DNA from 3 places in the Halomonas sp. WWR20 genome. Region 1 is predicted to be linked to each of the others. Evidence: predicted binding sites of a transcription regulator. Region 1 holds the regulator's gene; each other region holds the start of a gene.

Region 1 (10,373 bases):
AACGGGCGTTTCCGTAACATCGATTCTGCTTCCGCCAAGCTGCTCGGGCTGCTCAACTTCGACAATATTCTGCGACGTCTGGCCCTGGATTTCTCCGACGTGACTCGCCAAGGCACCGCCTTTAACAGTGTCGAGGGCCAGGCGACGCTCTATGAGGGACGTCTGGAAACGCGGGACGCCGTTGAAATCGACGGCGTCGCAACCCATTTCTCTGTTCAAGGTGAGGTGGACCTGCTCAAGCAGCTCTTGGACATGCGGCTGGGCATTACCGTACCGGTTAGCCAGAACCTGCCGCTGGCGGCTCTGCTGATTGGAGCGCCGCAGGTAGGGGCCGGGTTGTTCATCGCGCACAAGGTCTTCGGGCACTGGCTCGATCAGGCCACTCAGATTCACTATCGCGTGCACGGCCCTTGGTCGTCCCCGCAGATTACCCAGGAAAGTATCCAATGACGCCACAGTCCGACAACGTCCTCAACGAGGCGGTTTCCACTCTGCTGGTTCCCGGTGGCCTCGATATCGCCGCGCTGGAGCCTGCTCTGGATCACGCCATGGGCCCTGGCATCGACTATGCCGATCTTTATTTTCAGCGCAGCTGGCATGAGAGCTGGGTGCTGGAGGATGGTGAGGTCAAGGATGCCAGCTACAGTATCGATGGCGGTGTTGGCGTTCGCGCGCTGGCGCAGGAGAAGACCGGTTTCGCCTATTCCAATCAGATTACCCGCGAGGCGCTGGCGGAAACGGGGCGTACCGCCTCGGGCATCGCGAGAAGCGGTGCCACGCAGCGGATCCAGGCGGTAAGTTCGCCCATGGCCGTCGCGCGCTACGCGGGGGTCGATCCACTGACCGGCCTGTCCGCCGAGGATAAGATCGCCATGCTCAAGGAAGCGGACCGCGCCGCTCGCGCAGCCGACCCCGCCGTCTCCCAGGTGAGTGCCTCATTGACCGGAGAATACGAGGTGATGCTGGTCAGGGCCAGTGACGGTACGCTGGGCGCAGACATCCGGCCATTGGTGCGTTTCAATGTCAGCGTCATCGCGGTGCGCAACGGGCGTCGCGAGCGCGGCAGTGCCGGGGGAGGCGGACGCTACGCCATGTCGCGTCTGCGCGATGAGGCCGTCGCCGAGCGCTACGCCAAAGAAGCCGTTCGTCAGGCGCTGGTCAATCTCGAAGCCGTCGATGCGCCGGCCGGTCAACTGCCGGTGGTGCTGGGCAGCGGCTGGCCGGGGATTCTGCTGCACGAGGCGGTAGGGCACGGCCTGGAAGGAGACTTCAATCGTAAGGGCAGCTCGGCCTTTGCCGGACGCATGGGGCAGCGCGTGGCGGCACCCGGCGTCACCGTGGTCGACGATGCGACGCTGCCCGATCGGCGCGGATCGATGAGTATCGATGACGAAGGCACGCCAGGCGCCTATACCCCATTGATCGAGGACGGCATCCTCACCGGTTATATGCAGGACAAGTTGAACGCACGCTTGATGGGCATGGCGCCTACCGGGAATGCGCGACGCGAGTCGTATGCGCACCTGCCGATGCCGCGTATGACCAATACCTATATGTTGGCCGGTAAGCATGACCCCGAGGAGATCATCAAGAGCGTCAAGCGAGGCATTTACGCGGTCAGCTTCGGTGGCGGACAGGTCGATATCACCTCCGGCAAGTTCGTGTTCTCGGCCAGTGAGGCCTACCTGATCGAGGACGGCCGGATTACCGCCCCGGTGAAGGGCGCCACGTTGATCGGTAACGGCCCCGAGGCCATGGCCCGTGTCTCGATGATCGGCCACGACCTCGAACTGGATACCGGGATCGGAGTGTGCGGTAAGGAAGGGCAGGGCGTGCCGGTGGGGGTCGGCCAGCCAACGCTGAAACTTGACGAGCTGACGGTTGGCGGCACCAGCGCCTGAGGTGATGGATTCGTTCTGCGGACCGGCCTGGACTACAGGCCGGCGGTGTCGCGCAGAAGCCGGAACAGCTTGCGGGCGTTGGTCGGCGGCTTGTCGAGTTCGCGCTCGTGCTTGGCGTTGCGGATCAACTGGCGCAGCGCTTGACGATCGACACTCGGGTACTCGGCGATGAAAGCCTCGACGGTTTCGGCGTCTTCGGCAATCAGCCGGTCGCGCCACTTCTCGATTCGGTGGAACGCCAGGTCGCGGCGCGCACTTTCCTGGTCGAAGGCCTCGAATGCGTTACGGATGGCGTCCAGATCTTCGCCGCGCATGACTTTGCCGACGTATTGCATATGGCGCCGGCGGCCTTCATGGGAGCGAATCCGCGACGTTTCCTCCACGGCGGCGAGCATGTCGTCGGACAGCGGTAGACGGGCGCGCTCGGCGTCGGTCAGCGCGATAATCTTTTCGCCCAGTGCCTGCAGGGCGTGCATCTCATGCTTGCGCTGGGTCTTGCTCGGTCGGCCGTCCTGGTCGGCGGAGTGGTCGAATGCCATTTTACTACCAATATCGTTGGGGAGAGCGGGACAGTATACCAGCCCGCCCCCTTTCCCATCAGGGCAAGAATACAGGAGCACACCATGAGCCAGGCTTTCGATGCTTTCGAGCAGCAGTCGCGTCTGGAAGCGCGCGTCACGCAGGCCCTTGAGCTGGCCAAACAGCTAGGCGCCGATGCCTGCGAGGTTGGTGCTAGCGTCGACCAGGGCATCGGTGTCAGCGTGCGTCTGGGCGAAGTGGAAACCGTCGAGCTGTCGCGCGATCAGGGCATAGCGGTGACGGTTTACGTCGGCAAGCGCAAAGGCAGTGCGTCGTCGTCCGACGCCTCCGAGATGTCGATTCGCGCCGCGGTGGAAAAGGCGCTGGATATCGCCCGCTATACCGGCGAAGACCCGGCCTCGGGGCTGGCCGAGGCGGAATTGATGGCTCGGGAGTTACCGGATCTGCAGGTGCACTACCCCTGGTCTCTGACGACCGAGGACGCCATCGAGCGCGCCTTGGCGTGCGAGGCGGCGGGGCGCGAGATACCGGGCATCACCAACTCCGACGGTGCCAGCCTCTCCAGTGGCGAAGGGGTCCGGGTATATGGCAACAGTCACGGTTTTCTGGGTAGCCAGCGTGGTAGCCGCCATTCGCTGTCGTGCATGCTGATTGCGGGTGACGATAAAGGCATGCAACGTGACTACGAATACTCCAGCGAACGCGACCCGAACAAGTTGCGCAGTGCCGAAGAGATAGGGCGCAGCGCCGCGGAAAAGACGCTCAAGCGCCTAGGCGCATCGCGCCCGGCGACGGGGCGCTTGCCGGTACTGTTCGCGCCGGATCTGGCCAGTGGACTGATCGGGCATTTTCTGAGCGCTATTGCCGGCGGGGCGTTGTATCGTCAGGCATCTTTTTTGTGCGACCAGTTGGGGGAAAATGTCTTTCCCGAATGGTTCAGCCTGATGGAAAAGCCGCGTGAGCTTGGCGCGATGGCGAGTGCGGCCTTCGATAACGATGGCGTGGCCACGCGCGATAACGTGTACGTCGACGAGGGCCGGCTCGCCAGCTATATGCTCTCCGCCTATAGCGCGCGGCGGCTTGGCATGACCACGACCGGCAATGCCGGTGGCGCGCGTAACGTTCGCCTCGAGGCACCGCTGTCCTCGCATGAAGAGCTGTTGGCGCGCATGGATCGCGGGGTCCTGGTAACCGAACTGATGGGGCAGGGAGTCAACAGCGTCAGTGGCGACTATTCCCGCGGCGCGGCGGGATTCTGGGTCGAGAACGGCAAGATTCAGTATCCTGTGGAGGAATTTACCATTGCCGGAAATTTACGCGACATGTTCGCTAACCTGAGCGCCGTAGGCGAGGATATCGATACCCGGGGTAGTATCCACACCGGGAGCTGGCTGATCCGAGAAATGACGGTTGCGGGTGAGTGAGGACAAACCCCACGAAGCCTATTAACACGCCCTGCGATTGCAGGGCGTAGTTTTTTTAGAAGGAAAATGCTGCTGCGGAAGATGCCGCGGCGTCATAGATAGAACAGGGTAGCCAGACCCAGGAAGGCCATGAAGCCGATGACATCGGTGACGGTGGTCAGAATGACACTGCCCGAGAGCGCCGGGTCAATCCTGATTTTCTTGAGCAGTACCGGCAGGAGCGTGCCGACCAGCGCCGCGGTGAGCAGGTTGATGATCACTGCCGTGCCGATGATCCAGCCCAATGTCACATCTCGAAACCAGACGACGGCAATGACGGCGACGACAAGCGCCCACAGGATGCCATTGATCAGCCCGACGATGAGCTCACGGTTGAGCAGCCAGCGGACATTGCTGCCCGAGACGTGGCCCAGGGCAATGCCGCGAATCAGCACGGTCAGGGCCTGGGAGCCGGCGATTCCGCCCATGCTGGCGACGATTGGCATGAGCACGGCGAGTGCCGTCACCTGCTGGATAGTGGTTTCGAACAAGCCGATAACGGCCGAGGCCATGAAGGCGGTCGCTAGATTGATGCCCAGCCACACGGCGCGGCGACGGCTGGTGCGCAGCGCCGGGGCGAAGGTGTCTTCGTCCTCGTCGAGCCCCGCCATGCTCATGACCCGATGTTCGGCATTGCCACGAATGACATCGACGACATCGTCGATAGTGATACGCCCGAGCAGCCTGCCGTCGGTGCTGACGACCGGGGCGGAAATGAGATCGAGCTTCTCGAACAGGTTGGCGACGTCGGTTTCCGCCGTCGTCGCCTGGATGGCCACGGTATCGGTTTCCATGACTTCGCGTACCGACATCGAAGGATCCGACACCAGCAGGCGATTGATCGGCAGAGCGCCGATCAGTTCATCCCGGCGGGTCACGACCAGCAGCGTATCGGTGGAGTCGGGCAATCGTTCGTGACGGCGGATATAACGCAGCACCACATCCAGCGTAATGTCGGGACGGATCGTGATGGTGTCCGTGTTCATCAGCCCGCCGGCCGTGTCCTCGGGATAGGAGAGCACCGTTTCGATACGCTGGCGTTCCTGGGTCTCCATCGACTGGAGCACTTCGAGGATGACGGTGTTGGGCAGACGCTGCAGGATGTCGGCGAGATCGTCGATATCCAGCCCCTCGGTAGCGGAAAGCAATTGTTCCGCGTCCATGCGATTGAGGAATTCGGTCTGGATGTCTTCGTTGAGATACTGCAGCACTTCGCCCTGCAACTCGGGATCAATCAATTCCCAGAGCAGGTTGCGCTCGCGAGGCGGCGTCGATTCGAGAAGGTGGGCGACATCCACAGGAGCCAGGCCACGATTGAGCATGCGGCGCGCCTGGTCCAAGGCGCCACTCTCCAGCGCTTCATTGAGCCTGGCCAGGCGGGGCTGTAGCTTCTCGGGATCGGTGCTCATCGGCAGCGGTACCTTCTGTCGATTCTCGCGGGGCGCGCACGTTTATAACGGCACGTAGGTGAGGTCGATTCTACCATCGTCGAGACGCGAGATGAGCGAAAAGAAACATTGTTCGTAAAATACGCTTGCGGCCGCCAAGACGAGTGAGGTGGAGTGTAGCGTCTAGGCTCAGGCTCAGGCGTCTTCCTCGAAGCGGGACTCGAACAGGGTCGTCAGCGCTTCCAGCACGGCGTCGGCATCTTCACCTTCGGCGCTGACTTCCAATACGCTGCCGTAGGGGGCGGCCAACATCAGCAGTGACATGATATTGGCGGCGTCGGCGATACGCGAACCGTGGGCGACGTTGACCTTTGCCTGGTAGGGCTGACAGCACTGAACCAGTTTGGTGGCTGCGCGGGCGTGCAGGCCGCGTCGATTGATCAGGGTCATTTCACGTCGGGGCATGTTAGGGGGCCTGCAGTGCGCTCTGAACGCCCAGTTCACGGTGGCGTAGCCGGACGCCGGACATTTGCTGGGCGAAGTGCGTGGCTAAGCGTTCGACCAGGTAGACGGAGCGATGCTGACCGCCGGTGCAGCCCACCGCCACGGTCAAATAGCTGCGGTTGCTGGCCAGGTAGGCCGGCATCCAGCGTTCCAGCCAGTCGCGGATATCATCACCCATGGCGAGGACATCGGGATAGCCCTCCAGAAACCGGATGATTTCGACATCACGCCCATTGAAGGCCCGTAGCCGCGGGTCCCAGTAGGGGTTGGGCAGGCAGCGCACGTCAAACACCATGTCCGCATCGAGCGGCACGCCTTTCTTGTAGCCGAACGACTCGAACGTCAGTGTCAGGTTGCGTCCGGTGTGACGTGCGACCTGCTCGGCAATACGCCCGCGCAGGTCGTGCACCGAGAGACTGGAAGTGTCGATGACCAGATCCGCCATGAGGCGGATCGGCGTCAGGTAGTGCTGTTCGTGCTCGATGGCTTCCGCCAGGCTCATTTCGCTGCCGCGGGTCAACGGATGGCGGCGGCGGGTCGCCGAATAACGCTCCAGCAGAATCTTGGAATCGGCGGTCAGGTAGACGACCTGGCTGTCGATGCCGCGTTCACGAACCCCCTCGAGGAGTGCGGGAAAGCGTTCCAGCGACTCGGGAAGATTACGTGCATCGATGCTCACGGCAATATTGTTGCGCGTGGCGGGAGCCGTTTGCAGCTCATTGATCAAGGAGACCAGAAGGTTTGCAGGCAGGTTGTCGATCGCGTAATAGCCGAGATCTTCAAGTGCCTGCAGCGCTACGGATTTTCCTGAACCGGAACGGCCGCTGATGATGACTAGCTGCATGCGCGATCCTTAACTGCCGGGTTCGGGTTGCCGGATCGCATGGATCAGGATGTCATACAGTTCGCGCTGGCTCTGTGCCTTGCGCAGCCTCGTCCGGGTCGAGGCATCGTTCATGATTCCGGCAACCTGGGCCAATAGCGACAGATGCGTATCATCGGCCTGCTCGGGTACCAGCAGAACGAAGAGAAGATCCACGGGTTCGCCGTCGATGGCGTCGAAATCGATAGGCTGCTGCAGGCGCAGAAAACCGGCAATCGGGTTTTTGCAGTGCGGGTTGCGCGCATGGGGGATGGCGACACCGTTACCGATGCCGGTACTGCCCAGACGCTCTCGGCCGATCAGGCGGCTGAAGACTTCCTGACTGTCGAGGCTGGGCGTGTTCTGAGCGATAAAGGTGCTGAAGAATTCCAGCACCCTTTTTTTGCTTCCCCCGGTCACATCGAACAGCGTGCGCTCGGGGGGCAGGATGTTTTCCAATGTCATGGTAGGGAGCTAGCGGGCGTCGGTGCCTTGGGCACGGGCCTGAGCTTTTTCCTTGTGTTTGACCAATTGGCGATCGAGCTTGTCGGCCAGGGCGTCGATGGCGGCGTACATGTCATTGTCCTGCGCGTCGGCATGCAGATCTGCACCGGCTACATGGAGCGTGCAAGCGGCTTGCTGGCGTTCCTTTTCAACGGAAAGCATCACATGAGCGAGAGTGATGTTGTCATAGTGACGTTCCATTCGGGCGAGCTTTTCGTTCATATAGTTACGCAGGGCGTCACTCACTTCAACATGATGGCCGGTGATATTGACTTGCATGGCACGCTCCTTTTCCAACGGGTGCGATTTGATTGTAATCCTTTTTATGCTGCTGCATACCCCTGCGCTCGGGTTGAGCCACGTCAGGCGAGACGCTTGCGTTCGCTGGAAGGGGGGATGCCCATCGCTTCGCGGTACTTGGCGATTGTACGACGTGCAACCTGGATGCCATCCTCCGCCAGCAAGTCGACGAGTTTGCTATCGGAGAGGGGCTTGCGTGGCGGCTCGTCCCCGATCAGCTTTTTCAGACGCGCGCGAATCGCGGTGCTGGAATGGGCGTCGCCTTCTCCTCCCACGCCGCCCACATGACTGGAAAAGAAATATTTGAGCTCGAAGACGCCGCGTGGGGTATGGATGAATTTCTGCGTGGTCACCCGGGAAATCGTCGATTCGTGCATGTCCACCGTCTGGGCGATATCGGCGAGCACCAGCGGTTTCATGGCCTCTTCGCCGAGGGTCAGGAAGTCGAACTGGCGGGTCATGATCTCGCGTCCCACCTTGAGCAGGGTGTCGTTGCGACTGGACAGGCTCTTGAGCAGCCAGCGGGCTTCCTGGAGATGCTGCTTCATGAAAGTATTGTCGTCGCTTTTGTCGGCGCGTTTGATCAGGGCGGCATAATCGGGCTGGATGCGCACCCTGGGCAGCGCTTCGGGGTTGAGCTCGATGCGCCAGCCCTCCCGGCTATGACGGGCCACCAGGTCGGGGATGACATAGGCGCTGCCACTATCGTCAAAGCCCTGTCCCGGACGCGGGTCCAGCGTGCGGATCATGGCGATGACCGCGTCGAGTTCGTCATCCTCCAGGCGTAGCCGTCGCTTGAGCTGCTTGCGGTCATTGCTGGCCAGCACGTCGAGGAACTGTCGCACCAGGCGCTTGGCCTGGGGCAGCAATGGCGTGTTCTCGGGCAGGTTGCCAAGCTGCAGCAACAGGCATTCACGAAGATCCCGGGCGCAGATGCCGGTAGGGTCGAACTGTTGTATGTGCATCAGCACATGCTCGACATCGCTGAGTCTGAGGCCGCTGAGCCCTTGATCCCGCAAGCCTTCCGTCAACTCGTCCAAGGGCGCGTTGAGATAGCCATCGTTGCCCACGGCATCGATCAGGCTCTCGGCAATCAGTCGATCCCGGTCCGAAAAGTCGGTCATCGCCAGTTGCCAGTTCAGGTGATCCCGCAGGCTCATGCTGGTGGCGTTACGTTCGAAGTCCGGCCCGTCCTCGCTGCTGCCCGAAGATCCGCTTGCAGGAGCTACGTCCTGATAGGTGTCCGACCATTCGCTGTCCAGGGCAAGCTCCTCGGGAATGTCGCTTGCCCAGTCGTCTTCCGGAGTTTCGAGGGTTTCCTGTTCGCCAAACGCCTCGTCGAGCTCCAGCATGGGGTTGGATTCCAGGGCCTGCTGAATTTCCTGGCGCAGGTCCAATGTCGAAAGCTGAAGGAGCTGAATCGCCTGCTGGAGCTGAGGGGTCATGGTCAGCTGAGTGCCGACACGAAGCTGCAGCGTAGGTTTCATGGCCATGGTGATGAAGGGTCACTTGCCGCTAATGAATAACCTACGTTATCTGCGCGGAGCATGACTTGCAAGTGGGTAAGCAACAATCATGCCATGATCGTCGGAGTTGTTGCATGTCGTTGACCGCTAGCGTATAGGCGTCAAGCTGGCGACGCTTGGAGAGCGCATTAGAGCCGGAATTCGTGACCCAGGTAGACATCGCGTACGCGCTGATTGGCAAGGATCGCCTCGGTGCGGCCTTCGGCAATAATGCGCCCATCGCCTACGATGTAGGCGTTATCGCAAATATCCAGCGTTTCGCGAACGTTATGATCGGTAATCAACACGCCGATATCGCGATCCCTCAACTGGCGAATGATGCTCTTGATCTCGCCCACCGAAATGGGGTCGACGCCGGCAAAGGGTTCATCGAGCAGGATGAATGCCGGCTCGGTGGCAAGCGCCCGGGCAATCTCCACCCGTCGCCGCTCGCCTCCTGACAGGCTCATGCCTAGGTTGTTGCGAATATGACCGATATGAAACTCCTCGAGCAGCTCTTCGAGGCGTGCCTTGCGGTCGCTTTTGCCGAGATCGGAGCGGGTCTCGAGGATGGCCATGATATTGTCCGCCACCGACAGCTTGCGGAAAATCGAGGCTTCCTGGGGCAGGTAGCCGATACCGGCCCGGGCGCGCTTATGCATGGCGGCTCGCGAGAGGTCCTGGTCATCGATACGCACGTCGCCGGCATCGGCGCGGACCAGGCCGACAATCATATAGAAGGAGGTGGTCTTGCCGGCGCCGTTGGGACCCAGCAAGCCGACAATACTGCCTTGGCGGATGGTCAGGCTGATGTCGTGGACCACCCGGCGGCCCTTGTAGCTCTTGGCCAGATTGGCGGCGCTCAGGGTCTTCATGAGAGGTTCCTTGTCAGAGGCTCGTGAGGCTGCCATGCCGATAGGGGGCGACAGGCAGCGTCGGACTATTGCTGCTGAGGCGTAAGCGTCATGCGTACGCGTTGACGGTCGGTTCCCTGGGCATCAGAGCGGGCCTCAACCTGACGCTGGTCGAGAAAGTATTCCACGTAGGCGCCGTTGAAGGTGTCGCCGCCCTGGTGGAGTTCGGCCTGGTTGACGAGTTCCACCCGACGCTCGCCGGCATGATAGATAATGGTCTTGCCCCAGCCCTTGACGACAGGCTCCTGAGGCGCCGGCTGCTGTTCGAGATAAGCGCGATCGGCGCTATCGGTGGCGGTGACCTGGGTGACTTCGCCGCTATCGTTGCGCTGGATCTCGACGCGTTCGGCGCGCAGCTTCATGCTGCCCTGTTGCATATCGACATTACCGCTGTAGACGGCCGTACCTTGAATGTCGTTGAGTTCCAGGCGGTCCGCGGCGATCTCGATGGGCGCGCTGGCATCTCCCTCGAGAGCAAAAGCGGGGGCCGAG
Region 2 (10,373 bases), on a different contig from region 1:
ATGGCTCTTGGCGATACACGCTCCCCTTGAGCAATATCACGGACACGTATAGTGACAAGATCACAAGCCCCCAGCTTGCTATCTATGGCCAGGTTGAATAGCGCTAGGTCTCGCGTCTTCCCGGCAAGCTGCCGCCGAACACGAATGGCTCAAATATCTTTGAGGCAAAGCGGAGCTTTTTACCCGACCAGCTTATTCTTATTCCAAGGTTCACGGGTCGCAGGTATTGAGGCGCTCATGGCATGGATCTCCATGGATGGATAGAAAAGGGTGGCCCAGTCCATGCCTGGCGTATGTTTGAGCCCTCTAACGGTCGCCAGCCGATCCAAAGCGGCCTTCTCGACAAAGACAGCAAGTCCCCCGGTTCGTTATGCCGCATGCACTATGACTGGTATTATACTCTCGAGCTGTACTTAATATTACGGTTTTTCGTGAATTAGGTAGGAGACGGCGTGCAGCATAACGTTATTGAACGCGAGCGTACTCATCCAATACCAGAGTGTGCTGTCGAATACCTGTTAGCAGTAATATATGCCAGAAAGCCAACCGGATGGTCGGAGAAAAGATGAATAAGGCGAGAAAGACTTCTAATTTGATAGGGCGTGCTATTTATGCGCTCATCAGCTTGAGCCTGGGCATTATCAGCCTCACAATGATGGGCGTTGCCCTGTGGGACATATGGCTCTCGGTACACGAAAGAACATTGCTTATCGCGGCCCTTCTTAATGCCATCGGCTTGATCGTGATTGGAATGGCTGTCTTTGATGTATCCAAATTCTTTTTGGAAGAGGAGGTTTTTAGCAGCAGCGCTACAAAGTCGCCCGCAAAACAGAGAGAGGCTTTATTAAAGTTTTTTGTCATAATTGCCATTGCTATAAGTCTGGAAGCCCTGGTCTTCGTATTCAAGTCGGGGACAGAAGATATTACTACGCTGATCTACCCCACTTTCTTGTTGATTTCAGCTATCTTGGTGGTAGTCGGCCTTGGTGTATATCAGAGGTTGACTCGTGATGATGACAAATAAGTGAGAACGCAAATCGGCTATTCGTCTTTCCTTGTGGGTTGCCTGATTCAGCAGAAGGCCCGCCAAGTGCGTTCGATGTGCCACAAGCTGACCGCTAAAGCGGCGGTTTAATCTGGGCACTATATAGGTGCTATCTGAACGTCCGCTTCTGGCCGTAAGCTGTCTCGTATAAAAGACAGCCAGCAACATCACCTAACCGGGCCTTATACCTCTCGGCCCGGCAAAGGCATCCCTCAAACCTTCTTCACGAACTCCGACTTGAGCTTCATCGCGCCGACACCATCAATCTTGCAGTCGATGTCGTGGTCGCCGTCAACGAGACGGATGCTCTTGACCTTGGTGCCGACCTTCACCACCTGCGAGGAGCCCTTGATCTTGAGGTCCTTGATCACGCTGACGGTGTCGCCGTCCTGCAGCGGATTACCGTTGGCGTCGGTGATGACGCGCTCGTCGCTGGCGGCCTCTCCCGCTGCCTGCTGCGGCCATTCATGCGCGCATTCGGGACAGACGTACATGGCCATGTCTTCGTAAGTGTATTCGCTGGCGCACTGCGGGCAAGGGGGCAACTGGCTCATGGGAACTCGGCGTCCTGGTGAAAAGGAAGCGCGAAGTCTACCGATGGGAAGCCACGAAGCCCAGCGGCAAAGCGTCGCGTACCGATGCTGTACCGATTAGCTACTGCGCTATCCTGATGTCAACCCCGACGTCAGCGAGGTTCGCATGTCGATAGCCACCGCCCGTCCCCGGCGTCATGTCATCGTCGCCGCACTGCTTCTCGGCCTGATACCGATGGCCTCGATGGCGCTGGATCATAGCGCGCTGGCCACCGCCGTCCAGCGCGCCGGCGCGCTGCCGCGTACCCATACCCTGCTGGTCGCCGTCGAGGGTAAAGTCGAGGTGGATCGCGGCTGGCGGGGCCACGCCACCGACGAGACCGCAAGCATCAAGTCATTGTCCAAGCTGATGATCTCGGCTCTGGTCGGTGCCGCCATCGAGCGTGGGGTGGTGGCCGGCGTCGATCAGCCGGTGGTCGATCTGCTTGGCGAACGCGTGCCCGACGACATCGATCCACATGTCAATGCCATTACCGTCGGCAATCTCCTCTCCATGCAGGCCGGGCTGGAACGCACCTCCGGCACCCATTACGGTGGCTGGGTCGCCAGCACGAACTGGGTCCACGACGCCTTGACGCGCCCTTTCGTCGCCGAACCCGGCGGGCGCATGTTGTACTCCACCGGCAACAGTCACCTGCTTTCCGCCGCACTGACCGAAGCCAGCGGCCGCAGCACTCTGGCGCTGATGCGCGACTGGCTGGGCGAGCCGCTGGGTATCGTCATTCCGCCCTGGACGCGCGATCCGCAAGGCATCTATTTCGGCGGCAACGAGATGGGCCTGACGCCCCGGGCACTACTGCGCCTTGGCGAGCTCTATCGTCAGGGCGGGGAATACGCCGGCGAGCGCGTGCTGCCCGCCGAGTGGATCGAGCGTTCCTGGCAGCCGCGCACCTACTCTCTTTTCAACCAGGATGACTACGGCTATGGCTGGTACATCACCACCCTGGCCGACACGCCGGTCTACTACGGCTGGGGCTACGGGGGGCAACTGCTGTTCGTGATCCCCCAACGTGCCATGACTATCGTCATGACCTCGGATCCCACACCGCCCTCCAACGGCAGCAGCTACCTCGACCGGGTCAAAACCGTGATCGGAGCGCTTATCGGGGCCGTCGGCGACGACACCGAATCGTGAACCTGAAGCCACCTTTTAATCCCATCATGAAAGCGGGTTTTTGCTTTTTGCCGAAAGCAATTTTCAGATGCCCTGGCGGCACTTCGTCGAGCACCTCCTTACACGCAGATCCTGAGCTTGGCCGGCAGAACCCGGCAAGGGTCATTTCGCTATGTTTTCCTTTCAATGCAGCGTTTTCTCTACAATTTTTGTCATGCTTGCCGATAGGTGTTACGGGCCGTTTCCCCTCCCGGCTACCCGGCCCGTAGCGACGACAAGTGAAGAAAATGAAGAACTGGTCCATCAAAAGCAGCCTGACGGCAGCGCTCGTGCTGCTGGTTGCCCTGAGTGCCGCTATCAGTGGCCTGGGGTTCTACTCGAACGACATCAGTGGCGATTCGCTCAGCGAGCTGGCTGAAATCAATGTCAAGCAGAGCAATACGCTCAACCGTACCCAGGTCAATATCCTGCGTGCCCAACTCATGTTGGAGAAGTACGCTGCGAGTATGGTGAACATGGAGGATCCGGAATTCCAAAGGCTGCCGGGTGATGCAAAGCAAGCATTGGCGGATGCAAAAGAGCGCTTTGCCTCGTTCGAGGCTATCCCCGTGGGAGAAGATAGCCATCGCGATCCCTATGTGGATGCTATCAAGGCCGCGTATCAGTCCCTGGTCATTGAAACGATGGAACCGCTTCTCGTAAATCCCGACCGTTTCGAAATCCGTATGGTGCTGGGCGATATTACCGAGCGCTCCGTCGTGCTCGACAAGACCGTTGATGATTTCATTCACTATGCAGAGGCGCGCGGTCAGGAACTGATCGCCGAAACTCATCGCTCCAGCCAGTTAGTCGAAATGTCGGGGATCGTGCTACTGCTGCTGTCGCTGGGCGCCGCTATCGTGCTGCGATTCGGGCTGATTCGAGTCGTGATCCGACCTCTGAACGAAGCCATTGCCCATTTTGAAAGAATTGCCAAGGGTGACCTGACCGGGAGGGTCGAAAGCCGTGGCACCAACGAAATCGGCCAGTTGTATGCCGGTCTGAAAGGGATGCAGGAACAGTTGATCGCTCTGGTGAGGTCATTGCGTAGCAGCAGCGATAGCGTTTTCACAGGGGCCAGCGAGATTGCTTCCGGCAGTCAGGACCTGTCATCGCGTACCGAAGAGCAAGCTGCTGCGTTGCAGGAAACGGCATCCAGCATGGAACAGATGACTTCGACGGTACGCCACAGCACGGACTCTTCTCTCGAAGCCGATCGTCTTGCAAAGCACGCTTCGCAAGCAGCCGAGAATGGCGGGCAGGAAGTGCAGCAGACCGCGGACCTGATGCGTGAGATTTCCGCAAACGCTCGCAAGGTCAACGACATCATCTCGGTTATCGACTCGATCGCTTTCCAGACCAACATCCTCGCACTGAATGCCTCGGTTGAGGCTGCACGTGCCGGCGAGCAGGGCCGTGGTTTTGCCGTGGTGGCCAGCGAAGTCCGCTCCCTGGCTAGCCGGAGCGCTGAATCAGCCAAGCAGATACGCACCTTGATCGAGACCACGACGACCCAGATCGAGACCGGAGCCCAGCAGGCCGAGCGCAGCGGAGAGACCATCAGCGCGACGGTAACTTCCATCCGGCAGGTCTCCAAACTGATGTCGGAGATTTCCTCTGCGACTCGTGAACAGAACAGCGGCATTGAGCAGATCAATGTGGCCATCACCCAGATGGACTCCGTGACCCAGCAGAACGCCTCATTGGTCGAGCAAACCAGCGCTGCGGCTGCATCGCTGGAAGAACAGGCACAGCAACTCGCCAACCTGATCGCCACATTCCGGATCGCGGAGTCCACCAGGGCGACACATTCCTCTCCGACGCAGACATTACCCCAGCCCAAAGTCCAGAAGCCGGCTTTGCCAGTAGCCAAGAAAGCAGTGGTACAAGGGGAAGAATGGGCTGAGTTCTGAGCCGGACAGATAGGCTTGAACAGCCCGCGCAAGGGCCGGGCTAGGCCGAACAGCGTAATCTTGATGTCGCCCCGCGTATGCGGGGCGACTTGTTTTGGAACGCTTCAGTGACGGTGGGGGGCGGCATCGGGGGGAGTGCCATTTCTGTCTTGTGCTAGGGGTACTTGTGCTAGGGTAAATGCCTCCACTGGAGCCTGCCCTACCCGTCTCGAGCGTCAATCGATAGTCAAGCGAAGCAGAACGGTTCACACCACCTGCGCTACCCTCTTTTTCTGCGCCGCTTCGGCCATCTTCACCACACTGCCGACCATGATCAGGCACGGCGAGGGCAGCGGATGCTCGGCGAGTCGTTCGGGCATGTCGGCGAGCGTACCGATCAGCGTTTCTTGCGACGGTAGGCTGGCGTTGGCGATCAGTATCATCGGCCAGCCGTCGGGCAGCCCTGCCCCGCGCAAGCCGGCGCAGATCGCCTCGACCTTGGACAGGCCCATGTAGAATACCAGCGTCTCGTCGGTGCGGGCCAACGCCTGCCAATCCGGCGCGCCCCCTTCGCGGCACTGCTGGGCGGTGATGAAACGCAGCTGCTGGACGTGGGCGCGATCGGTCAGAGCCATGCCCATCGCCGCCGCCGCACCCGAGGCGGCGGTAATGCCGGGCACGATATCGAAGGCAGTGCCGGCGGCGAACAGCGCATCGAGCTCCTCGCCCATGCGCCCGAACACGCCGGGGTCGCCGCCCTTCAGGCGTACCACGGACTTGCCTTCACCGGCCAGCCTGACCAGCATCGCGCCGATCTCGGCCTGCGCCACGCTGTGATGTCCGGCAGCCTTGCCCACGTAGTAACGCTCGCGTCCGGCGGGAATCAGCGCCAGGATGTCGTCGCCCACCAGGCGGTCGTAGACGATGGCGTCGGCCTGCATCAGCAGACGAGCCGCACGCAGCGTCAGTAGATCGGCGTTGCCCGGCCCGGCACCGACCAGATAGACCTTGCCCGGCCGGCACTCGCCCCGGGTCGGCAGGGAGACATCCCGGGAGGTTGCCTTCAGCCCGGCCATGACCGAGGAAAAGGCTCTCGAGCCGCCGGCCAGTCGTGACAGATAGCCCAGCAGATCAGGCAGTTTCGGTTTCCACTGCTTCAATAGTGCGATCATGGGCGGTTTCCTCTTCGATCAGTGATTTCAGTTCGGGAATGCACGAGCCGCATTGCGTGCCGCAGGCCAGGCGGGCGCCCAACGCTTCGACGCTGGTATCGCCGGCGCGAATCGCCGCGACGATGGATTGGCGTCCCACCTGATGGCAACTGCACACCACCGGGCCGGTATCGGCCTCACCGGCGGCGCAGCCCGCCAGCAGGCGACGGCGTTCGCTGTCGCTCAGCGATGTCTGGCCGAAACGTTCGTTGAGCCAGTTGAGCCCCGGCAGGTCGCTGGGTGGTCCGACCATCAGCCACCACGCCAATTTGCCGTCGATCAAGCCGGCGGCACGTAGCCGGCCAGTAGCGGCGTCCTGGCACCAGGGACCGAGCTCGCCGGGTAGAGTGTCGCGGCACCAGGCCAGCCAGTCGCGGGTGCGCTCACCGGCCATCTGCCAGCGCTCGCCATGGGCGAAGGGAATGCGGGTCCAGTAGGCGGTGTCGTCGCGCCAGTGCCCGGCCGCTTCAATGTCATGGCTCACCAGCAGGCTGGCCTCCCACTGCGTCTGCAGCGGTGCGATGGCCACCGCGCCATGCTTGGATTCGGGCTGGCCGGAGACGGGGTCGAGGTTCGCCGCCAACAGGCTGCCCATGCGGGCATGGCCGCTGAATTGATCGTTCCAATGCATGGGCACGAAGACCTCACCGAGCCGCTGAGCGGTGGAGATCCGCACGCGGGCGCGGAACTCGCCGTTTTCGCCGCGCAGCCGGGCCAAGGCTGCGTCACGCAGGCCATAGCGCTCGGCGTCCTGAGGATGGATGTCGATGAACGGTTCGGTACGGTGATTCATCAACCGCGCCGCCCGGGCGGTGCGGGTCATGGTGTGCCACTGGTCGCGAATACGCCCGGTATTCAGGCGCAGCGGCCGTGCCTCGCTCAATGTCTGCTTCGGCTCGCGCGACCGTACCGGCAACAGCCGCGCACGGCCAGTGGGCGTCATGAAGTGGCCATCCTCGAACAGCCGCGCGGTACCCCGGGGCGCGGCGGCGTTGACCGGCCACTGGATCGGCGTCAGGGCATCGTAGGCAGCGCGGTCGAGCCCGGTGAGTCCGGAGATGTCGAACAGACGCGCACCGGCGGCGCTTTTATCGACAGGGTTCTCGAAGCCCGACAGCCGCGCGTGCTCGTCGAAGATCTCGCCGGGGTGCCGGTAATCGAAGGCGTCGCCATAGCCCAGGCGCCTCGCGACCTGGCTGATGATCCACCAGTCGTGGCGCGCCTCACCGGGCGGTGGCAGCAAGCCGCGCTGGCGAGAGATGCGCCGCTCGGAATTGGTCACCGTGCCGTCCTTCTCGGACCACGACGAGGCCGGCAGGATGATGTCGGCATACGCCAGGGTGTCGTTGTCGGTCACGCAGTCGGAGACGATCACCAACGGACACTTGGCCAGAGCCCGGCGCACCCGGTTGGCATCGGGCAGACTGACCGCCGGGTTGGTGGCCATGATCCACAGCGCCTGAATCTCGCCGCGCTCGATGGCCTCGAACAGCTCGATCGCCTTGTGCCCCGGCCCCTCGGGCAGATGGGGCGCGCCCCAGAAGCGCGTGACGAGATCCCGAGCGCCGGGCGTATGATAATCCATGTGTGCGGCGAGCTGGTTGGCCAGTCCGCCCACTTCGCGCCCGCCCATGGCGTTGGGCTGGCCGGTGATGGAGAACGGCCCGCCGCCGGGAATGCCGATCTTGCCGCCCGCCAGGTGGCAATTGATGATGGCATTGGACTTGTCGGTGCCACTGGTCGACTGGTTGACGCCCTGGGAGTAGAGCGTGACCACGTGCAGTTGGGTGGCAAACCAGTAATAGAAGGTCTCCAGACGCTCGGGGTCCACATCGCAGTCGGCGGCTATCGACTCCAGACGGTTGTCGTCCTCGCGGGCCGCGGCCAGGGTGTCCTTCAGCCCCTCGGTGTGGGCGTCGAGATAGACCCGATCCAGCTTGCCCTTATCGGCCATCCACGCCAGCAATCCGGTGAACAGGCGCGCGTCGCTGCCCGGACGCAGCCCCAGATAGAGATCGGCGATCTCGCAGGTGTCGGTGACACGTGGGTCGATCACCACCACGCGCATCAGCGGGTTGAGCTTCTTGGCAGCGCGCAGGCGTTGATAGAGCACCGGATGATTCCAGGCCAGATTCGATCCCACCAGCACCACCAGCTCGGCGACTTCGAGGTCCTCGTAGTTGCAGGGCACGGCGTCGGCCCCGAAGGCGCGCTTGTAGCCGGCGACCGCCGAGGCCATGCACAGCCGTGAGTTGGTATCCAGATGCGGCGTGCCCAGAAAGCCTTTGAACAGCTTGTTGGCAGCGTAGTAATCCTCGGTCAGCAGTTGTCCCGAAAGATAAGCGGCCACGGCGCCATTGCCATGCGTTTCGCGTGTGGCGGCAAGGCGCTCGGCGACGCTGTCGAGCGCGCGCTCCCAGCTGACCTCTTGGCCGTCGACGCGCGGATGCACCAGCCGTCCATGCTCGCCGAGCGTCTCATGGAGGGCGGAACCCTTGACGCACAGGCGACCATGGTTGGCCGGATGCCGGGCGTCGCCCTCCACTGCGGTGATCACGCCATCTTCATAAGTGGCGATGACACCGCAGCCGACTCCGCAATATGGGCAGGTGGTAGCGCCTTGCATTCTGACCCCCTTGGCTGGCTTGTCCAGCTTGATGCTGATGGCTTGCCGAAACGCAAGGAGGCCTGACCCCGGCGATTGCAGGGTCAGGCCTCTTTGCCTGTCGAACGCGTTGCTGAATTGGGTACTCGCCTGGGCGCCGCCGTTGGCGCAGCCATCTCATTGCCTCTCTGAGACGGCGTTAGCGAGTTAATGCCTATCTAACAAGCAAGGGCAATGCCAACTTGTACAAAAAGTCTAAAACAAGGGGAGTTAATGGCTTGTATGTTTCAGTTGAAGTGCCTGAAAGCGCCTTGTGAATGGAAATTGCACCATCCGAACGCAAAAAGCGTCTTGGCTGCACAGCCAAGTGACATGCTCCGGGGGCTGAGCCCGTTCCGGGCCGCTTCTCTCTTCCGACCTTCTCAAAAACCTCTATCTCATCCATATGAAAATAAAAGACAAATAAATTCTGGCACGCTTTTAGCTTAATAGAGGACAGGACCGATCAATGACGATCCTGGCGCAAGCGCCAAGTGTCCCGCTGGCATTGCCAGCCACCAATAGATAGCTGCAGTACTGAACACAGGCAATGGCGCCTGATGGCCGAAGGTCCGCAAGGACGCTTCCGCTGTCAGGCGCCATTTTTCGTTTCAAGAATCCATTGGGGAGGTAGCGCACGATGACCCAGCCCGCCGCACCACTCTCGGCCCAGGATCACCTGCTGATCATCGGCAACGGCATGGCCGGGCATCGCCTGGTCGAGACCTTGCTTGCCCGTGACGACCGCCCGGGACGGATCACGGTGGTCGGCGACGAGCCGAGTATGGCCTATAACCGCATCCTGCTTTCGCCGCTGCTGGCGGGCGAAGTGACCCGAGAGGCACTCGACCTGCGTGACGCCGACTGGTATGCCGCGCAGGGCGTCGAGCTGATTCTCGGCGAGCGGGTCACCACGCTCGAGCGTGACGCACGTTGTGCCATCACCGACACCGGACGCCGTGTCGCGTATGACCATACGGTGATCGCCACCGGCTCGCGCCCGGCCATGCCGGATGTCCCCGGCACCCGGCTGGCCGGCATTCATGGCTTCCGCGACCTGCAGGACGCCGCCAACCTGGCCGATGCCACCGTTCTGTCCGGCCGCAGGGCCGTGGTGATCGGTGGCGGTCTGCTGGGGCTGGAAGCCGCCGAAGGCCTGCGCAAGCGTGGCATGGCGGTCAGCGTAGTGCAGCGTTCCGCGCACCTGATGAATCGTCAGCTCGACCCCACCGCCGCGGGCCTGCTGCAGGCGGAGCTCGAAGCCCGGGGGCTGCAGGTGCTGACCGGCGCGCGCCTCGCCGGCTTCGAGGGCCAGGGTCAGGGCCTTGTCACCGGGGTGCGCCTGGAGGACGGCCGGTGTCTGGACGCCGACTGCGTCGTCGTGGCGGCCGGCATCATCCCCAATGCCGAGCTGGGCCGCATCGCCGGGCTGGCCACCGATCGCGCCATCGTCGTCGATGCCTGGCTGACCACCTCCGACCCGACCATTTCCGCGCTGGGCGAGTGCTGCGAATACGACGGCAGCACCTATGGCCTGGTGGAACCGATCTGGCGCCAGGTGGACGTGCTCGCCGCCAGGCTCTGCGGCGAGACGTGCGAAGGCTACCGCGAAGCGCCCACCGCCACCAAGCTCAAGATCAGCGGCCTGTCGCTCTACGCCTTCGGTCCCATCGAGCCCTCTCCCGAGCACGAGGTGCTGACCTATCACGACCCGCAGCACGGCGACTATCGCCGTCTGCTGCTGCGCAACAATCGACTCGAAGGCGCCGTGCTGTATGGCGATACCGCCGCCGGCCCCTGGTATTTCTCCCAATCCCTTGCCGGACGTGACCTCG
Region 3 (10,373 bases), 290 kb from region 1:
TCGACTCGCATGCCAAGATCGACGAAGCCGTGGCACGGGTCGCCGAGGCTCGCGCGGCGGTGGGCGCCGATGTTGGCATTGCCATCGACTTCCATGGCCGAGTGCACCGGCCGATGGCCAAGGCACTGCTGCGCGAACTCGAGGCTTATCATCCGATGTTCGTCGAGGAGCCGGTACTCCCCGAGCACCTGCCGAGCCTCAAGCACATCGCCACCGGACTAGGCTATCCCATCGCCACCGGCGAGCGTCTGCACACGCGTTATCAGTTCCGCGATCTGCTCGCCGAGGGCATGGTCGATATTGTACAGCCCGACCTGTCGCACTGCGGCGGTATCAGCGAGGGCATGAAGATCGCCTCGCTGGCGTCGTGTCACGACGTGGCCCTGGCGCCGCATTGCCCGCTGGGACCGCTGACGCTGGCGGCATCGCTGCACGTGGATGCGGTGAACCATAACGCATTCATCCAAGAGCAGAGCATGGGCATCCACTACAATCGGGATAACGATGTGCTCGATTATCTGGTCGACAAGTCTGCGCTGACGATCAAGGATGGCTTCTGCGAGATTCCGCAGGGACCGGGACTGGGGGTGGAAATCGACGAAGCGTTCGTCGAGGAGCGCGCCAAGGTCGGGCATCGCTGGAGAAACCCCGTATGGACACATGAAGATGGCTCCATCGCCGAATGGTAGTCCGTCTTTACGAACAGGAGGCGACATGAACGAAACACGCCAGGCCGCACTGGATGCGGCTATGCAGGACTTACCTCTGGTCGCGATCCTGCGGGGCATTCACCCGCAGGAGATCGAGGAGGTCTTCGACGCACTGGTCGAGGCGGAATTTCGCCTGATCGAGGTGCCGCTGAATTCTCCGTTTGCCTGGCAGAGTCTGGAGAAGATCGCCAAGCGCTGTCCCGACAATGTGGTATTCGGGGCCGGGACGGTGCTCAGCATTGAGGATGTCGAGCGTCTCGCGGCACTCGAGGCGCCGTTGATGGTCACGCCCAATACCGACCCGGAAGTGATCCGTGCCGGTGTCGAGCATGGCTTGGCGCCGCTGGTCGGCTGCATGACGCCGAGCGAGGCTTTCGCGGCGGCCAAGGCCGGAGCGCGAGGGCTCAAGCTGTTCCCGGCTGCCCGGCTGGGATGCGGTTATTTCAAGGACCTGCGTGCGGTGCTGCCGACCGACTTGCCGGTACTTGCGGTGGGCGGAGTGAACAAGGACAACATGGGCGAGTGGCATAATGTCGGGATCGGCGGCTTCGGTTTCGGCAGCAACCTCTACATGCCGGGCCATGCGTCCGCCGAAGTGGGCGGCATTGCTCGGGAACTGGTCGCCGAATGGCGACGATTGCAGGAGATGGCCACCATGTCGACGCTCTTCGAGCATGAGGGCGATCAATGACTTCGAAAGCCCCACGGCAGCTGATCGCCGTGGATTGGGGAACCAGCAACTTCCGCGCCTTCCTGGTCGATCTCGATACCGGCCAATGCGTGGATAGCCGTCGCTCTGAAGCAGGGCTGCGGGCCTTGGCGACAGCGGAGTTTCCCCATTACTGCGAAGCGCATGTCGGAGACTGGCGCGGCGATGGCGAGGTGCCGGTCTATCTGGCGGGCATGGTCGGCTCGGCCCGAGGCTGGTCGGAAGCGCCTCAGCTCGAACTGCCGGTCGCGGCGGCGGATCTGGCGGCACATATCGTGCCGGCCCCGGGGTTGGCCAACGTCTGGATCGTGCCGGGCGTCAAGGTGGTGACGGCAGAGCATGTCGATGTCATGCGTGGCGAGGAAGTTCAGGCATTCGGCGCGCTGGCGCTGGCCGGGGTCAGCGAGGCGGACTGCTGCCTGCCGGGAACGCACAGCAAGTGGGCACGCTTGGAAGAGGGCCGTTTGGCCTCCTTCACCACGGTAATGACCGGCGAGCTGTATCATGCCGTACGCTTTCATACGCTGCCCGGCGAGCCGGCACGTGATGAGGCGGTCTTCGATGAAGCCGCGTTTCGTCAGGGCCTGGGGCGTGCCGGATGCCCGGGGGGCGTCATGCATGCCTTGTTCGAGGCACGCAGCCGGCATCTCTATAGCGGACTGATCGCCGCACAGGTCGGTAGCTTCCTCTCCGGCGTACTGATCGGCGAAGAGGTGCGGGCCATGCGCGAAGCGCGTCCGACGCTGACTTCGGTACTGCTGGTCGGCGCCGAGAATCTGCGCGTTCCCTACACGCTGGCACTGGAAGCCGTAGGACTTACGGTAACGTATTTCGACAGTGATGCCGCGACTCTGGCCGGCCTGCGGGCCATCGCCCACCATTCCTGAGCTTGAGACCGGGTTCTGGCGCAGCACTTGAAGAGGCCGGTCGACATGCGCACGCCGCCAAGAAAATCATCCGCGCGGAACGTCCGTGCGGATGTGCCTCCATGTGCACCCAATAGGTGCGTTCCTGCCGGCGGCGATGGCATAAATGCACCGCCAAGCAGCGATGCCTGTCGCGTCAGGTCGCGGTAGGGTGTGTATGCGTGGGAATGGCACGCTACGTGCTACCTTCATTGTACAGGTCCCCGTTTCGTGCGGGCGTAATGCATGCCGATGGGGCAAGCCCAATAAGGTGACACGATGACCCAAGCGTTCCAGCAAAAGTCCTCGCTTTTAATCTTCACCGATCTCGACGGTTCTCTGCTGGATCATCAAACCTACGATTGGCAGCCTGCGGCCGCCTGGTTGTCGCGTTTGGCGGCGGCGCGCATTCCGGTCATTCCCACGACCAGCAAGACCAGTGCGGAGTTGCTGGCTCTGCGCGAGGAGCTGGGGCTGACCGAGTGTCCGTTTATCGCCGAAAACGGTGCCGTCATCGGCCTGCCTCCCGCCTGGCAGCATGCGCGGTTGGATCGTGACCCCGCCGCGCCGGAAGGCCTGGTGATCAAGACGCCGGCACTGGACGTGGATTTCATTCGCCAGCGCCTACACGTTCTGCGTGAACGATTGGATGTACGTTTTCGCGGAATGGGGGAGATGTCGCTCGATGAGATCATTTCGCTGACGGGATTGTCACGCGAGGGCGCGCAGCAGGCTTGCCAGCGCGAAGGCAGCGAGCCACTGATATGGGAAGATAGTCTGGAGAGCCTGGAGCGGTTCCGTCGGATCCTGGAAGCCGACGACCTGCGGATAATTCAGGGCGGCCGTTTCTGGCATGTCATGGGCGCCGTCGACAAAGGCCAGGCGGTGCGCTGGCTGCTGGAGCGCTTCACGGCGCTACGCGGGTACGTACCCATGACCCTGGGGCTCGGCGACGGGCCCAACGACCTGCCACTGCTGGCGACGGTGGACCGCGCGGTGCTGATCCATGGCTGTCATGACCATCCGATGCCGCTAAACGATTCGGTTAGCGTGTACCGTACCCGCGAGCATGGGCCGAGTGGCTGGGCCGAGGGTGTGTCCTACTGGTGGGAAAAGGAGTTCGCAGCCGCGATAACCTCAAAGGGAACCTGAGCCATGAGCGACTTTTATCAGAACGGTATCATTACCGACTTTCACAACCTGACCCGACGCCCGGTGGAGGCGCTTGAAGCCGACCTGGTCCGCTTCGCCAGGCGGCGTCCCATGGGGCTGATTCTGCCCTCATTGTTTTCCGAGCTCGAAGGGCCGGCGCTGGCGCATATCGTCGATGAATTGGCCCGTGTGCCTTATCTCTCCGAGATCGTCATCGGGCTGGATCGCGCCGATCGCGAACAGTTCCTGCATGCGCGCGAGTTTTTCTCGCGCTTGCCTCAACATCACCGAATTCTATGGAACGATGGTCCGCGCCTCAAGGCACTGGATGCCGAGCTCGAGGACATGGGAATTTCACCTCACGAGCCCGGCAAGGGCCGCAACGTCTGGTACTGTAGCGGCTACGTGCTAGCCTCCGGGCGTGCCGAGGCAGTAGCGCTGCATGACTGCGATATCGTCACCTACGACCGGGGACTGCTGGCACGGCTGATCTATCCGGTCGCACATCCGCAATTCAACTACGAATTCTGCAAGGGCTACTATTCGCGTATCGCGGACGGCAAGCTCAATGGTCGGGTGGCACGGCTGATGGTCACGCCCATGCTGCGCGCGCTGAAGAAGATCTTTGGCCCGCTGCCATATCTGGACTATCTCGACAGCTTCCGCTACCCGCTGTCGGGAGAGTTCTCGATGCGTGCCGATGTGCTCGATGGTATCCGCATTCCCAGTGACTGGGGACTGGAAATCGGTGTGCTCTCCGAGGTACATCGCAACTATTCCACCAAACGGTTGTGTCAGGTGGACATCGCCGATAACTACGATCACAAGCATCAGCCGGTGTCGGAAGACGACCCATCGGGCGGACTCAACCGCATGAGCCTGGACATCGCCAAGGCGATCTACCGCAAGATGGCAACGCTGGGCGTACAGATCAATGCCGAGTGCTTCCGTACCATCAAAGCCACTTACTACCGTGTCGCCCTGGATCTCATCGAATCCTACGACAACGATGCCATCATGAATGGGCTCAAGCTCGACCGCCATGCCGAGGAGCAGGCCGTGGAGCTGTTCGCCAACAACATCATGGAAGCCGGCACATCGTTTCTGGATTCGCCCCGCGACAAACCCTTCATCCCGAGTTGGAACCGTGTCAAGGCCGCCGTTCCCGACATGCCGGAGCGTATGCATGAAGCGGTGGAGCTGGATAATCTGGGCAAGGTCTAAAAGCCTGGCATAAGCAAAGCGACTGCGCTCGATGTCCGCCGCAGTGGTGAAGCCCCTTTCGAACGTGTATTTGCGTCAAGCAAGCTTCGCTTGCGGTGAATCAGGTTCGAAAATAGGTATAGGTGGCGATGCCGGCATAGGTCATGGCGAACGATCCAAGTACATGAATCAGCGTGCCGAGCAGCGCCATGGCCCATTTGCCGGATTGCAGGGCGGTGACCATCTCCACCGAGAAGGTCGAAAAGGTGGTCAGCGCGCCGAGCAGGCCGGTAATGACAAACAGGCGCCATTCAACACTGAGGGTAGAGTGTGTGAACAGGCTGATCATCAAGCCGATCAGCCAAGCGCCTGCCAGGTTGGCGATCAGTGTGCCCGGCGGGATGTGGGTAAAACTGCCGTTGAACTGCACACTCAGCCACCAGCGCAGGTTAGCGCCGATGGCGGCGCCCAAGCTGATGGCGATAATCGAGAGCCACATACTTTCCCCTTGTAGCCAATACTCTTGGATAGCCAATACCCTTAAGGCTCAGCCCATGCAAGGCGTCTTGTCTGCGTGACCGTCACGCCCGCGCAGGCGGGTTCATTCGACTTGAGGGGATTGTACCAGCCACAGGCTGCGATAGGGACGCAACTCACGCGGCCCCTCCGGCGTCCAAGGCGCATTTTCCAGCAGGTCGAACCAGGGACCCTCGTCGAGTTCCGTCAGCGGCAGCGGTTGACGCTTGTTGCTGATGTTGTAGATCGCCAGCAGGCGGCGGCCATCGGCGAGGGGGCCGCGCTCGATGGCGAAAAGCGCCGGAGAAGTCTCGAGTACGCGCTGTGGGGCTTCAGGATGGAAACAGGGCTCCTGCGCACGCAGCTTGAGGCGCCGCCTGAAGGCCAGGAATACCTCACGAGTCGGGGTATTACGGCTGTCGAGCAGCTCGTCGAGCTCGTCGAGCTGCCAGCGGCGCCGGTTGATCGAGCGTAGCTTGCCGGTACGCTCTACGCCTTCGTGATCGGAGAGAGTCGCGGTGAGCGAATGGATATACACTCCAGGAACGCCCTGTAGGGCCAGCATCAGGTGTTGGCTGCATAAAAAACGTTCCACCTGCCAGGGGTCGGCACCGCGCCGGGTACCCTTGAGGGCATCGAAATAGGTAATGTTGAGTTCGTAAGGTGTATCGATGCCGTCGGGATTGGCTTTCATGCTCACATAGCCGCCGAAGCGATGCATCAGCTCCAGTAGCACTTCGATGTCGTGGGCCGGCAGCAGCCCCTCCAACGCCCGCACGCCAATCCCATCATGGCTGGCGGTGAAGTTGAAATAGGTGCAGCCTGCAGGCAGCACCGGCAGCGAGCGGGCCCAGTCACCCAATGCCGTGGCATCGCCACTGGTCAAGGTATGCACCAGCAAGGGCGGCAGGGTGAACTGGTAGACCATGTGCGCTTCGTCAGGTTTGTGGCCTTCGCCGCCAAGCCTGTCGAGACCGAAGTAGCTGAGGTTTTCGCGATGCGGGACGTTGGTTTCGGTGATCAGCAGGGTGCCCGGGGCCACGAAGTCGAGAACGGCGCGCAACAATCGCACCACGGCATGCGTCTGCGGCAGGTGGATGCAGGGCGTGCCGACTTCCTTCCATAAGTAGGCAATGGCGTCGAGGCGGATGATGCGGGCACCCTGCTGGACGTAGAACAACAGAATGCCGATGAATTCGAGCAGCACATCCGGATTGGCGAAGTTCAGATCGATCTGATCCTCTGAGAAGGTCGCCCATAAGTGGCGTGTCCCACGGCGGGTCGAGATGGGGACCAACAGTGGCGAATTGCGTGGCCGCACTACCTGCGACAGGTCCGTTTCGGGATCCATCTCGATGAAATAATTACGGCCCGGTTGAGTGCCGGTCAGGTAATCGACGAACCACAGCGACTCGCGGGAAGCGTGATTGATGACCAGATCGACCATGAGGTCGCAGTGGCTGGCCAGGCGGCGAATATGCTCCCAGTCGCCCAGGGCGGGATCGACTTCCCGATAATGGATGACGGAGAAGCCATCGTCGCTGCTCCAAGGGAAAAAAGGCAGTATATGAACGCCGCTGAAGGCGTCGGGTAGCCACTTGAGAAGAAACTCGTCAAGCACCTCCAGAGGTACGCGTTCGCCATCGATCAGCGTATTGCCATAGGTGATCAGGATCTGGTCGCGCTCGCTCCACAAGGGGCGCGGGGCGGCCTCAATGGCACCGCGTTGGTGCAACAGCAAGGTCGTGACACGGCGCAGCACTTCTGCGGCGCGCGGGCCGTAGATTTCCTTCAGGCGGGCTTCGGCACACTCGAGGAACTCGGACTCGCTGAGTCCGATTGCCGGTGCGGGCGAAGGGCTGGCTGTCATGGCGGGATCTCCTGATCAAGTGGAAGCGCGCGGCGGTACGTGGCGCATGAAAGTCTTGCAGAGGATATGCCATAACGTGACACGCCGGCTCGAAAGAGCCGGCGTGCAGGAACGTTCAGCGTTGCGGTTGGCGTATTTTCAGCGGCGCACGACGCGGTACAGGGCCAGCAAGATGATGGCACCGAGAACCGCGACCACGAAGCTGCCGAAATTGAAGCCGTCCACGCTGCCCAGGCCTAGCGCAGTGCCGATCCAGCCGCCAACCACGGCCCCCAGAATGCCGATGATGATGGTGACTATGAAGCCACCCGGATCCTTTCCCGGCATTATGAGCTTGGCAATGACACCGGCAATCAGACCGAACACGATCCATGCGAGAATTCCCATGTCGTCCTCCTTGGCTTGGGAAATGAATAATTTACTGTTTAAGCTTGGTTCGCCTTGGCGCTTCGCGCAAGTACGTTTCCGCGTCAGGGAGGGAAACGTTACACTGCAGACATTCATCAGCCGGGCGTGACCCGGTGAAAGTTCACTTGCTCCTCCTGAACACGCCGGAATTCAATCGATGCATTGTCCCTTTTGCGGTACGCACGACACCAAAGTGACGGATTCGCGTCTGGTCGCCGAAGGCGACCAGGTTCGCCGCCGCCGCCAGTGCGCCGTGTGTGGCGAGCGGTTCACCACGTATGAAACCGCCGAGCTGCTTATGCCACGGGTCATCAAGGCCGATGGCTCGCGAGAAACGTTCGATGAGCAGAAACTGCGCGCCGGCATGCTGCGGGCTCTGGAAAAACGCCCGGTCAGTGCCGAATCCATCGAGGCGGCGGTCGAGCGTATCCGCCAGCGACTGCGGGCACGGGGCGAGCGGGAAATCAATGCCCGACATATCGGCGAAGAGGTGATGCTGGCGCTCAAGCGTCTGGACCAGGTCGCTTATATCCGTTTTGCCTCCGTCTATCGACGCTTTCAGGACCTTGACGAATTCCGTGCCGAGATCGACCGTCTGGCGCAGGAGCCAGGATTCTCGCCCGGCGAAGAGGGCGAAGCCCACTGAACGCGTCGCTGTCCTGAGCGTATTCTGCAAGCCTTGTGCAAGGAATCATCATGACCAAGCCCACACCCGAAGTTTACATGGCACGCGCGCTGGAACTGGCGCGTCGGGGGTTGTACACCACGCATCCCAACCCTCGTGTCGGCTGTGTACTGGTCAAGAACCGTCAAGTGGTGGGGGAGGGCTGGCACATGCGTGCGGGCGAGCCGCACGCGGAGGTTCATGCCCTGCGTGCCGCCGGTGATCGAGCTAGGGGGGCGACCGCCTACGTCACGCTGGAGCCGTGTTCGCATCAAGGACGTACCGGGCCGTGTGCCAACGCATTGATCGAGGCGGGCGTCAGAAAGGTAGTCGTCGCCATGCAGGACCCTAACCCTGAGGTGGCGGGGCGAGGCCTGGCGCTGCTGCGCGAGGCGGGTATCGGTGTGGAGGTGGGTCTGCTGGAGCATGATGCGCGCGAGCTGAATCCCGGCTTCATTCGGCGCATGCAGCTGGGACGTCCATTCGTGCGCCTGAAGATGGCCATGAGTCTGGATGCGCGTACGGCCATGGCCAGCGGCGAGTCGCAATGGATCACCGGTCCTTCGGCTCGCGCCGAGGTCCAGCGACTACGGGCGCGCTCCAGCGTGGTGATGACCGGTGTGGAGTCGATCATCTTCGATAATTCACGCCTCACGGTGCGTGCCGAGGCACTGGGAGAGGAAAATGGCGCTGACGTGACCTGTCGCCAACCGCTGCGCGTGATCGTCGATACGCGGCTGCGGCTGCCGCTGGCGGCAGCCTGTCTGCGTGAACCCGGGCGTACACTGATCGCCACCTGCACCCGGGATGCGCCCCGTCGGGAGGCGCTGGAGCGGGCCGGCGCGGAGATCGTCGAGTTGCCGCCCGGTGAGGATGGCAGGGTCGGTCTCGATGCCCTGCTGCGTTACCTGGCGGCACAGGAGGCGTGCAACGAGATACTGCTCGAGACCGGTGCCACGCTGGCCGGGGCAATGTTGGATGCCGAGCGTATCGATGAAATGCATCTGTTCGTCGCGCCCACGCTGCTGGGGGGAGACGCCCGGCCGTTGTTTGCCTTGCCGGGGCTGGAGCGTATGGCCCAGCAGCGTCCGCTGGCGATCGAGGATATCCGCGCCTTCGGACGCGACTGGCGTATCATTGCGCGCCCCGAGCGGGTCGGCTAAGGATTCGACGCGGCTGATACTGGCGCGTATCGTGACAGAAGGGTACTCTGAGCGCCGACTTGGGCGGGGTGTGGCTAAACAGTGACGCAGATGTCGCTGTTTTGCGACATTTCCCGTGACAATAGAGGTGGGCGCGTGTGCCCCACGGTACTTCCCCCTCTGGCAAGAGACATTCGGAGAATTCATGGCGCTTCCCACACAGCATGAGGCTCCCCAGAGGGGACTGGCCCGCATCGAGGACCTGGTCGAGGACATCCGACAGGGCAAGATGGTCATCCTCATGGATGATGAAGATCGCGAGAACGAAGGCGATATCATCATGGCCGCCGAAAAGGTCGAGGCCGCGCACATCAATTTCATGGCCCGGCATGCTCGCGGCCTGATCTGCCTGCCCATGACCCGCGAGCGCTGCGAGCGGCTCAATCTACCGTTGATGGTGCGCGACAACGGTTCGGGCTTCGGCACCAAGTTCACGCTCTCCATCGAAGCCGCCAGTGGCGTTTCCACCGGCATTTCCGCCGCGGACCGCGCGCGGACCGTGCGTGCTGCGGTCGCGCGCGACGCCAAAGCCTCGGACATCGTCCAGCCCGGGCATATCTTTCCGCTAATGGCCGAGCCAGGCGGTGTACTGCGTCGTGCCGGGCATACCGAGGCGGCTTGCGATCTGGCCGCAATGGCCGGGCTCGACCCGAGTGGCGTGATCTGCGAAGTCATGAACGAGGACGGCAGCATGGCGCGCCGCCCGGAGCTCGAGCGCTTTGCCGAGGAGCATGGCGTCAAGATCGGTACCATCGCCGACCTGATTCATTACCGCATTCATAACGAACAGACCGTTGAACTTGTCGAGCGTGAAACGGTGGATACCGCCTTCGGCGAGTTATCGCTCAATGTGTTCCGCGATCGCATCCAGGGCGCGCATCATCTGGCGCTGGTCAAGGGGACGCCGCATACCGATCAGCCCACCACCGTGCGGGTGCATATCGGCGATAACCTGCGTGACCTGCTTGGCCTGCACAAGACCGGCAATCAGAGTTGGACGGCGCATAGCGCGCTGGCCGAGATCGCCGCCGCCC

The links. The regulator sigma-54, encoded in region 1, starts transcription at its own class of promoters, with help from an activator protein. The targets are predictions, from matches to a motif close to TGGCACNNNNNTTGCTNT.
Region 2: ACW4DH_RS16065 (nitrate reductase) is a predicted target of sigma-54. The motif match lies at 8,722-8,739, and genes of this name have one in related genera.
Region 3: ACW4DH_RS03275 (HAD-IIB family hydrolase) is a predicted target of sigma-54. The motif match lies at 2,514-2,531, and genes of this name have one in related genera.

What each region holds. Positions count from the first base shown of each region.
Region 1 covers NZ_JBTRHR010000001.1:411,755-422,127, reverse strand. Annotated here, with positions in the region: gene ACW4DH_RS01990 (YhdP family protein) at 1-450, shown strand, start outside; gene tldD (metalloprotease TldD) at 447-1,901, shown strand; gene yjgA (ribosome biogenesis factor YjgA) at 1,934-2,440, opposite strand; gene pmbA (metalloprotease PmbA) at 2,525-3,865, shown strand; gene mgtE (magnesium transporter) at 3,958-5,313, opposite strand; gene ACW4DH_RS01965 (HPr family phosphocarrier protein) at 5,488-5,757, opposite strand; gene rapZ (RNase adapter RapZ) at 5,759-6,640, opposite strand; gene ptsN (PTS IIA-like nitrogen regulatory protein PtsN) at 6,650-7,123, opposite strand; gene hpf (ribosome hibernation-promoting factor, HPF/YfiA family) at 7,133-7,441, opposite strand; gene ACW4DH_RS01945 (RNA polymerase factor sigma-54) at 7,525-8,955, opposite strand; gene lptB (LPS export ABC transporter ATP-binding protein) at 9,117-9,842, opposite strand; gene lptA (lipopolysaccharide transport periplasmic protein LptA) at 9,908-10,373, opposite strand, start outside.
Region 2 covers NZ_JBTRHR010000009.1:93,297-103,669, reverse strand. Annotated here, with positions in the region: gene ACW4DH_RS16090 (general glycosylation pathway protein) at 566-1,024, shown strand; gene ACW4DH_RS16085 (zinc ribbon domain-containing protein YjdM) at 1,258-1,599, opposite strand; gene ACW4DH_RS16080 (serine hydrolase domain-containing protein) at 1,745-2,773, shown strand; gene ACW4DH_RS16075 (methyl-accepting chemotaxis protein) at 3,040-4,704, shown strand; gene cobA (uroporphyrinogen-III C-methyltransferase) at 4,950-5,759, opposite strand; gene ACW4DH_RS16065 (nitrate reductase) at 5,815-8,520, opposite strand; gene ACW4DH_RS16060 (NAD(P)/FAD-dependent oxidoreductase) at 9,179-10,373, shown strand, end outside.
Region 3 covers NZ_JBTRHR010000001.1:704,254-714,626, reverse strand. Annotated here, with positions in the region: gene dgoD (galactonate dehydratase) at 1-689, shown strand, start outside; gene ACW4DH_RS03285 (2-dehydro-3-deoxy-6-phosphogalactonate aldolase) at 715-1,401, shown strand; gene ACW4DH_RS03280 (2-dehydro-3-deoxygalactonokinase) at 1,398-2,306, shown strand; gene ACW4DH_RS03275 (HAD-IIB family hydrolase) at 2,604-3,476, shown strand; gene ACW4DH_RS03270 (glycosyltransferase family protein) at 3,480-4,700, shown strand; gene crcB (fluoride efflux transporter CrcB) at 4,801-5,178, opposite strand; gene ACW4DH_RS03260 (sugar phosphorylase) at 5,281-7,065, opposite strand; gene ACW4DH_RS03255 (GlsB/YeaQ/YmgE family stress response membrane protein) at 7,204-7,452, opposite strand; gene nrdR (transcriptional regulator NrdR) at 7,631-8,119, shown strand; gene ribD (bifunctional diaminohydroxyphosphoribosylaminopyrimidine deaminase/5-amino-6-(5-phosphoribosylamino)uracil reductase RibD) at 8,170-9,300, shown strand; gene ribBA (bifunctional 3,4-dihydroxy-2-butanone-4-phosphate synthase/GTP cyclohydrolase II) at 9,485-10,373, shown strand, end outside.